2 regions of the Agrobacterium sp. NPDC090283 genome follow, and region 1 is predicted to be linked to the other one. Evidence: predicted binding sites of a transcription regulator. Region 1 holds the regulator's gene; the other holds the start of a gene.
The links. Region 1 encodes LexA, which represses DNA repair genes until DNA is damaged. Its sites were predicted from a motif close to TGTTCNNNNTGTGTTCNG; they were not measured.
Positions count from the first base shown of each region.

Region 1 (4,158 bases):
TGATCTGCTCGTTCATGAGGATGGTGAGCTGGTGGCGTTACTGGAGGACGGTAAAGTCTATACGACGAAAACACAGCCGCAGGGTTTCGTTTATGGTCAGTGGCAAAGGGCGCTGCTTTTGCCGGAACAGCCTGTGCCGCCGGTCTTTCTCAAGAGCGAGACCAAGACAGCCAAAGTGGCTTTGACCACGAAGGCGAAGCTCGATCCGAAAGAGATGAGCGCTGTCGCCCGGCGGATGACGGTGGCCCTGAGAGACGCCGCACCCGGTGTTTTCACCTGCAGCAAAGGTATATGGTGCGCAGCGCGCGCGGGAAGCGGCGAATGGATCATCGTTCTGGAAGACGGTCGCTTTGCCGGAAAGGCCTGCGATATCGCCGATATCGTCATCGTTTCCCGCAGAACCTCCTTCTCCCAATGCCGCTCGGGCGCGCTCCTGTTGAATCGCGATATTTTGCGACGGATCGGTTCGCTGGAGCTGGACTTCGCAGACAGCGATCAGGCAGGGGTGGTCGGCAGGTTGGGCGCCGCAATCGCCGGAATGGACAGGCCCTGGAGCGAACATCGCTATTACGACTGGAAAAGCGGCCATTTTGAACACGACCTGCCTGATGCCGTGACCCGGTTGCTGGCGGCGCCGCAATAAAGTGCCGCCAGCATGGATCGTCAGGCCCTTATGCGCAAATCCGCGGTCACGTCGCCGATCCCGGCGATTTCCTCTTCATGCGCCGCGTCGCGCCATGTCTCCTTCAGTCCGGCCTCGTACCATTCGCGCATGGCGGGAAGGGCAAGCAGCCGGTCGCAATAGGCTTTTGCCGCGGGCGAAAGTTCCGCCCCATAGCTCTGGAAACGAAAGGCCACCGGGCAGAAGAAGGCATCGACCGCCGTGAATTTCTGGCCCGCAAGATAAGGCCCGCCGAATTTCGCGAGACCTTCGCTCCACAGCGCATCGATGCGCTTTATATCGGCCGCAAGCCCGGTGTCGCCACCCTTCGGTTTTACGCGAATGCCGACCGACATGGGATATAGATTGCGCAGCGAAGAAAAGCCCGCATGCATTTCGCTCGCCGCCGAACGAGACCAGGCCCTTGCCTGCTTGTCGCTCGCCCAGACGCCCTGGTGTCGCTCCGCCAGATATTCGGCGATCGACAGCGATTCCCAAACCGTCACTCCCTCATCGACAAGGCAGGGTACCTTGCCGGTCGGAGAGAAGGTGGAGAAGGAAACGCCTTCGCCGAAGGGAACGAGTTTTTCATCGAAGGCGATGCCGAGCGTGCGCATCAATACCCACGGCCGCAGCGACCATGAGGAATAGTTCTTGTTGGCAATATAAAGATCGTACATGACGTGCTCCCCGATATGACGCGCATTTCTATAACGGCGGATGGGCCTTGGAATATTGCAAATAATCCATGGCTCCCATAAGCGGCATTGATGGATGGGAAGGTGAGGTCAGGGAAAAAGAGGCGCATCCACGTCACCACCTGGAGATGACGGCGAGACATATGGCGACGCGATTTGCAACCTGCATCCTCGCTCAAGGAGATGAAGGGTGCTCATTTCCTTGAATTCAACCAGCCGCCTCTTTGCCCTTTCCTGCAGCACAACGAAAACATCTGGCATGAATCCGGAACCATCCTTCATGACAAAAGACGCGCCGATCCGCTGGACGATTTCTCTTTACTTCGGCAAAGCCGCATTGTTCCAGAAAGCAAACCGCGATGCTTCAAAGGGAGCGTCATCTTTCCCGATGACGCTCCCACCGAAAAAAAGGCGCCGTCAATTAATGATAACGGCGGATCAGCCCAACCAGCTTGCCCTGGATTTTCACCCGGTCCGGTCCGAAAATACGGGTCTCATAGGCGGGATTGGCCGCTTCCAGAGCGATGGAAGCTCCCTTGCGGCGGAAACGCTTCAGGGTCGCTTCTTCATCATCCACCAGCGCGACGACGATATCGCCCGGATTGGCGGTGTTGCCGTTGCGGATGATGACGGTATCGCCATCAAAAATGCCGGCCTCGATCATCGAGTCGCCCTTGACCTCAAGAGCATAATGTTCGCCCGAACCCAGCATGTCGACCGGCACGGCCACATCGTGGGTGTTGTTCTGGATGGCGGAAATCGGCACGCCGGCGGCGATGCGGCCCATGACCGGCACGGTGACGGCGCCGCCGAGATCATTGGCTGGCGCCTTGGGGGCAGGGGCCGGTTCCGGCGTCTTCGGCTTGCCGAGGCTGCCTTCGATGACGCTGGGCGAAAAGCCGCGCTGCGGCCTCGCACCCGGCGTGTAGGCCTCCGGCAATTTGATCACTTCCAGCGCTCGTGCCCTGTTAGGTAGCCGGCGAATAAAGCCGCGCTCCTCGAGCGCGGTGATGAGCCGGTGGATGCCGGATTTGGAGGCAAGATCGAGTGCGTCCTTCATTTCATCGAAGGAGGGCGGCACGCCGGACTCTTTCATTCTTTCATGAATGAAGAGAAGCAATTCCTGCTGTTTGCGCGTGAGCATGAGGAAAACACCCTTGAGAATCGTCGTTGAAGTCGCGAAACAAATACAGAACGAACACTATATGTTCCATATGTGTTCCGCAATCCCCTAAAATTTCGTGAAGGGTGTATCGCAGATGGTGATTTGATCGTCGAAACCGTGAACAAAGCGGATTTGATTACTTAAGCGAGGTGTCTCGAACGCCAAAACCATCGGCCGGGGAGAATCGGCCGATGGTTTCCGTTGCCATTTTGCTGCGGGCTGAGTGTCAGTAGATCGTGAGCGCAGGAATGAAGCTGACCGCGATGAGAAGCAGCATCGCCATGGTGAAGAACGGCCACAATTCCCTCGTCGTCGCGCCGAGCGGCGCTCTGGCGATGGAGGACGAGATGAAGAGCGTGGTGCCGATCGGTGGCGTATAGAGCCCGATACCGAGATTGATGACCATCATCATGCCGAGCTGCACCCGGTCGAGCCCGATCATATCCGCAAGCGGCACGAAGATCGGTCCGAGAAGCAGGATCGACGGCGGCAGATCGAGCGGCATCCCGATGATCAGCATCAGGATGTTCATCATGAGAATGATCAGGATCGGGTTGGAGATATTCTCCGCCACCCAGGTGGCGAAATGCTGGGGAGCCTGATCGAAGGTGAGGACCCAGCCTACCGCCGCACTGCCCATGATGACCAGCATGACGACGCCGGTTGCCGAGCCCGCCTCGACGAAATTGTCGCAGAAACGTTTCCACGTCAGATCGCGATAAAAGAAGATGCTGAGCACGAGCGAATAGACGACAGAAAGAACGGCGACTTCCGTCGGCGTTGCAAAGCCGAAGCGCAGGCCGAGGATGATCAGGATCGGCAGAAGGATTGCCGGCAGGCTGCGGAATGCAAGGAGCGCCAGATCGCGCTTGCGGATACTTTCGTCACGCACGGCATAGCCCCGCCGCACAGCGATGGCCCAGCAGACGAAGATGAAGCCCACTGCCATGAGCAGGCCCGGCAGAATGCCGGCTATGAACAGATTGGCGATGCTGACACCGCTGACCAGCGAATAGAGGATCATCGGGATCGACGGTGGGATAAGCACGTCGATGACCGCCGAGGTGGCATTGTTGGCCGCACAGAGGGGGGCAGGGTAGCCTTGGCGTTTCTGCCATGGAATGAGCACCGAACCGAGCGCACTCGCATTGGCGACCGCCGAGCCGGAAACGCCGCCGAACACGACCGAAGAAATGACCGTCGTGGAAAGCGGGCCGCCGCGCCAGCGCTGCATGGCCTTGGAGGCGAGTTCCAGAAGCTGGGTTCCGAGTTTGCCGCCGAGCATCAGCGTGCCGGCGAGCATGAAGAACGGCAGCGCCAGCATCGGAAAAGACTGCGTCTGGTCGTAAACCTGCTGCGCCACGATCGAAAGCGGCACGTAACCGTTCCACAGCACGGCGACACCCGCAGAGATGATCAGGGCGTAGCCGACCGGAACCGCAATCATCATGAGAATACAAAATGCAATGATCATCACGATGGTCATAGCGGCATCTCCTCGGTTGCGCCGTGCGGGCGGGCATGCCAGCCGCCGGAGAGAATGCGCAGGCTCGCTGTTGCGGTCGTGACGGAGACCAATGCCGCGCCGAAGGCGATGGAATAATAGCCGATGCTGTTGGGCAGTTGCAGGACGG
Region 1 is NZ_JBIVYG010000001.1:538,853-543,010, forward strand. It holds gene ACIQUH_RS02675 (ComEC/Rec2 family competence protein) at 1-643, shown strand, start outside; gene ACIQUH_RS02680 (glutathione S-transferase family protein) at 664-1,341, opposite strand; gene lexA (transcriptional repressor LexA) at 1,781-2,503, opposite strand; gene ACIQUH_RS02690 (TRAP transporter large permease subunit) at 2,751-4,010, opposite strand; gene ACIQUH_RS02695 (TRAP transporter small permease) at 4,007-4,158, opposite strand, start outside.

Region 2 (4,158 bases), on a different contig from region 1:
AATCGGCGATCGCCGGCAGGACCCGCGATTTGAACGCCTCGCGGAAATGTTCGCTGCCGGTATTGGGCGAAAGCGGCGCATTGACGATATTGTTCTTCACGCCTGTTTCGTGCTTGTCGCCGCTCCACGGGTAAAGCGGCATCTGGTGGGTGGAACAGAACAGCACCGACGTATCATTCCAGAAGATATCCTGCGTACCGTTGCCGTGATGCACGTCCCAGTCGATGATGGCGATGCGCTCTGCGCCGTGCGCCTTCTGCGCATGACGGGCGGCAATCGCCACATTGTTGAAGAGACAGAAACCCATGGCCTTGGCGGTTTCCGCATGATGGCCGGGCGGGCGGGCGGCGACGAAGACATTGTCGGCAGCGCCGGTAAAAACGTCATCCACGGCCGCCATGGCAGCGCCGATGCCGGTCAGCGCCGCCTGCAGGCTTTTTGGCGAGAGATAGGTATCGGACTCGATCCGGTTGATCTCGCCTTCCTCTTCGGGCACCTGGCGCATGACGGCAAGCAGATGCTCTTCCGGATGTGCCAGAAGTACCGCATCCTCATTGGCCTGCGGCGCCTGTTTGCGGTCCAGCCGCTCGAAATTCGGGTGTTCGAGCGCGATGTTCAGCGACCGCAGGCGATCCGGCCGCTCGGGGTGGCCGGATGGCGTGATATGCTCCAGGAAGATCGGATGTTCGTATAAACGCGTCGCCATGCTTTTCCTCCCGAAGAAAGTGTGTTCAGGCGCGCTGCGGCAGAAGCGGATAACCGGCCATCACGGCGCGGCCGGCCAGCGCCGCGAGCACGGCCTTCAGCGCATCGCCCGGAATGAAGGCGAGCGAACCCATGAAGGCCTTTTCGAAACCGAGCCCGACGACCACCGCCAGATAGGTGATGCCGAAGGCATAAAGCACGACCACGCCGCCGATCAGGCTGGCGACGAAGAAACCGATACCCTGCGCCAGTGCCGACTGACCGCGATGGACGAATTTTTCCGAGAGGAAACCGGTCACGAAAACGGCTGCGATCCAGCCGATCAGGAAGCCCGTCGTCGGCGTGGTGAAGATCGAAAGACCGCCGCGCCCGCCAGAAAGCACCGGCAGGCCGATGGCTGCGATCAGGATCGTCAGCAGAACCGCAAGCGTGCCGCGTTTCGCGCCCAGCACGACGCCGGCCAGCATGACGCCGAGCGATTGCGCGGTGATGGGCACCGGAATGAAACCGAGCGTGATCGGCGGCAGAAGCCCGAGTGCGATGATGATGGCGGAAAACAGCGAAATCAGCACAAGGTCGCGGGTCGTCATGGCGCTTAAAACTCCGGATGGTTATCTGGTCGTCAGCTTTGGCCTCTGAAACCGCGCGCGTCAATGGCGTCGGCAATGGCATCGGCATCCTTCAACGTCATAATGACCAGCGGTACGATGATGGTGGCCATCCGCACCGGCAGGCCGCGCGCCCGATGCGCATCGCGCACCGCATGGTAACGGTTGACGATCTCAGGCACGAAGCGCACCACCAGTCCGACCGAGAGCCCGATATCGGCCGCCTTCACCAGCCCCAGCCTTTCCAGCGGGGCGGCGGCAAGCGCGATCTCGTCCATGAACTCTGAAATGCTGACGGTGATGGTGACGGCGGTGGCGAGGAGCGCCAGCGCCGTCAGCCGCAGAAGATTGACGCTGGCATCGTGGGCCGGAAGCAGGAGATAGCTGAAGCCGGCGACGAGAAAGATGGTCAGCATCACCGGGCGCAGCCGCAGGCCGATCTCCCGGATGGGCAGCCGCGTCCCGCGCAGGATGGCGGCGGCGAGAACCACGGCACATCCGAGAAGCAGCAGATCGCGGGTGAGGAACAGCGCAATGCTGAAACCCGTAAGCGTCAGGAGCTTGAGGCGCGGCGAAACGCGGTAGAGCCAGCCCGTGCCTTCAACGTGCAGCGATTTCATCGCGAGACCACCTCCAGATAATGCGCGACGGCCTCATCGGGGGCGGCATCTGCAATCAGGGCACCCTCATGGAAAACCAGCACGCGGTCGAAACCTTGAAGCAGCGGCAGGTCGTGGGTGATGACGATCAGCGTCTGCGACAGCGCCGCCATGGTTTTCTCGACGATGGTGCGGTTCTTGAGATCGAGCTGGTTGGTCGGCTCATCGAGAATGAGGATTTGCGGTTCCGTGACCAGCAGGGCCGCCAGCGCCGCAAGCTGCAGCTCGCCGCCGGAAAGTTCATGGGCGCGCCGCTCCTCCAGATGCGAGATGCCCAGCCGGGCGAGAACGGTCTTCACCCGGCTTTCGGTTTCCGCCTTGCCGAGACCGAGCCGCTTGAGGCCGAAGGCGACATCGTCGCGTACGATCGGCAGGATGATCTGGTTCTGCGGGTTCTGGAAGATGAAACCCACCGCCCGCAACACCGCCTTGGCATCCGTCACGGTATCGAGACCGTTGATCGACACCTTGCCCCCGCTCGGCTTGGTCAGCCCGTTGATCAGCCGTGCAAAGGTGGTCTTGCCCGAACCGTTGAGGCCGATCACGCCGATGCGCCGTTCTGTCATGGTGAGAGACAGGGGCTGCAAGGCTTGCCGGCCTTCGAAGGCCACGCCGGCAAAGTCGAAACGGATTTCCAAGTTTTTCATGCTCTCTCGCATAATCCACGGCATCGATTTTTCCTAGCACCAAGCGCTCCCTTTCCGTCATTCCGGCCTTGAGCCGGAATCCAGCCAGCCCAAGTCCGTGGGCTGAAAGGGGGGGGCGTCACACGGACGCGTGCCGGCTGGGTACCGGCTCAAGGCCGGTATGAAGGGGAACAGTGGGTGTGGACCACGCACGTTACCAACAGAAAGAAAAGAACAAAAAAAGAACATTGCAATCCTGAAAAAGCCGTTCTACCTTTCCCTCCATGACGATCAAGGTTTCGAACGAAGCGGCAAGGCGGATTTTTCTGGCGCGGCAGGGGCTTTCCTCTCCGCCCGGCAAGGCGCTTTCCAAGGACGGGCTGCTGCGGCTCATCACTGACCTCGGCTTCGTGCAGGTGGACAGCATCGGCACGGTGGAGCGCGCTCACCACCAGATCATCTTTTCCCGCAACCAGACCTACAGGCGCGGCCACCTGACAACGCTGCTGGAAAAGGACCGCGCGCTCTTCGAACACTGGACGCATGACGCCTCCATCCTGCCGACGGAATTTTATCCCTATTGGAAACATCGCTTCCGCCGCCGCGAGCCGATCATTCAGGAGCGCTGGCGCAAATGGCATGGCGAGGGCTTCGATGCGGCTTTCGGCGAAACGCTGGAGCGCATTGCGGTAAGCGGACCGGTTCTGGCGCGGGAGCTGAAGGAGGAGGGGCACCAGTCCGGCGGCTGGTGGAACTGGCACCCGTCCAAGACCGCGCTTGAATATCTCTGGCACACCGGCAAGCTCGCAATCTCCGGCCGCGTGAATTTCCAGAAGGTCTATGATCTCGCCGAACGGGTCATTCCCGGCGAGCATCACGAAACCGAAGTGGAGCATGCCGAATTTGTCGACTGGGCCTGCCGCGAGGCGCTGAAGCGGCTTGGTTTTGCCACCCACGGCGAAATCGCCGCCTTTTTCGACCTCGTTACCCCGCAGGAGGCGAGGGACTGGGTCAAAAGCCATCGCGACGAGCTCTGCGAGGTCTCGCTTCTTGCAAGCGACGGCGACACTGCCCGCCCGTCTTTTGCCTTCGCCGATTTCACCGCCGACCTGAGCGATGTACCGGAACCCACCGCCCGCGTCCGGGTCTTGAGCCCCTTCGACCCGCTGCTGCGCGACCGCAATCGCACGGAGCGGCTATTCGGCTTTTATTATCGCATCGAGGTCTTCGTGCCGGAGCCGAAACGGCAATATGGCTATTATGTCTTTCCGCTTCTGGAGGGCGACCGGCTGATCGGCCGTATCGACATGAAGGCGGAGCGCAAGGGCGGCACGCTGGATGTTCGTCGTCTCTGGCTGGAGCCGGGTGTACGCGCCTCGGCTGGACGGCTGGAGAAGCTCGACGCGGAACTGATGAGGCTGGCGAAGTTTACCGGGGTGGAGAGCGTGAATTATCTGGAGGGCTGGCGGGAGGAGAATTGAGGTTTTCCGCACGGATGAGTGTGAGACAGGTGCCTGCCAGACGCAAGGTTACCGATCCGCGATGCCGCAGTGTCGCGGC
Region 2 is NZ_JBIVYG010000022.1:40,769-44,926, reverse strand. It holds gene ACIQUH_RS24350 (histone deacetylase family protein) at 1-706, opposite strand, end outside; gene ACIQUH_RS24345 (biotin transporter BioY) at 732-1,295, opposite strand; gene ACIQUH_RS24340 (CbiQ family ECF transporter T component) at 1,328-1,933, opposite strand; gene ACIQUH_RS24335 (energy-coupling factor ABC transporter ATP-binding protein) at 1,930-2,610, opposite strand; gene ACIQUH_RS24330 (winged helix-turn-helix domain-containing protein) at 2,883-4,079, shown strand.
Region 2: a site for LexA is predicted at 2,829-2,846, ahead of ACIQUH_RS24335 (energy-coupling factor ABC transporter ATP-binding protein). Genes of this name have one in related genera too.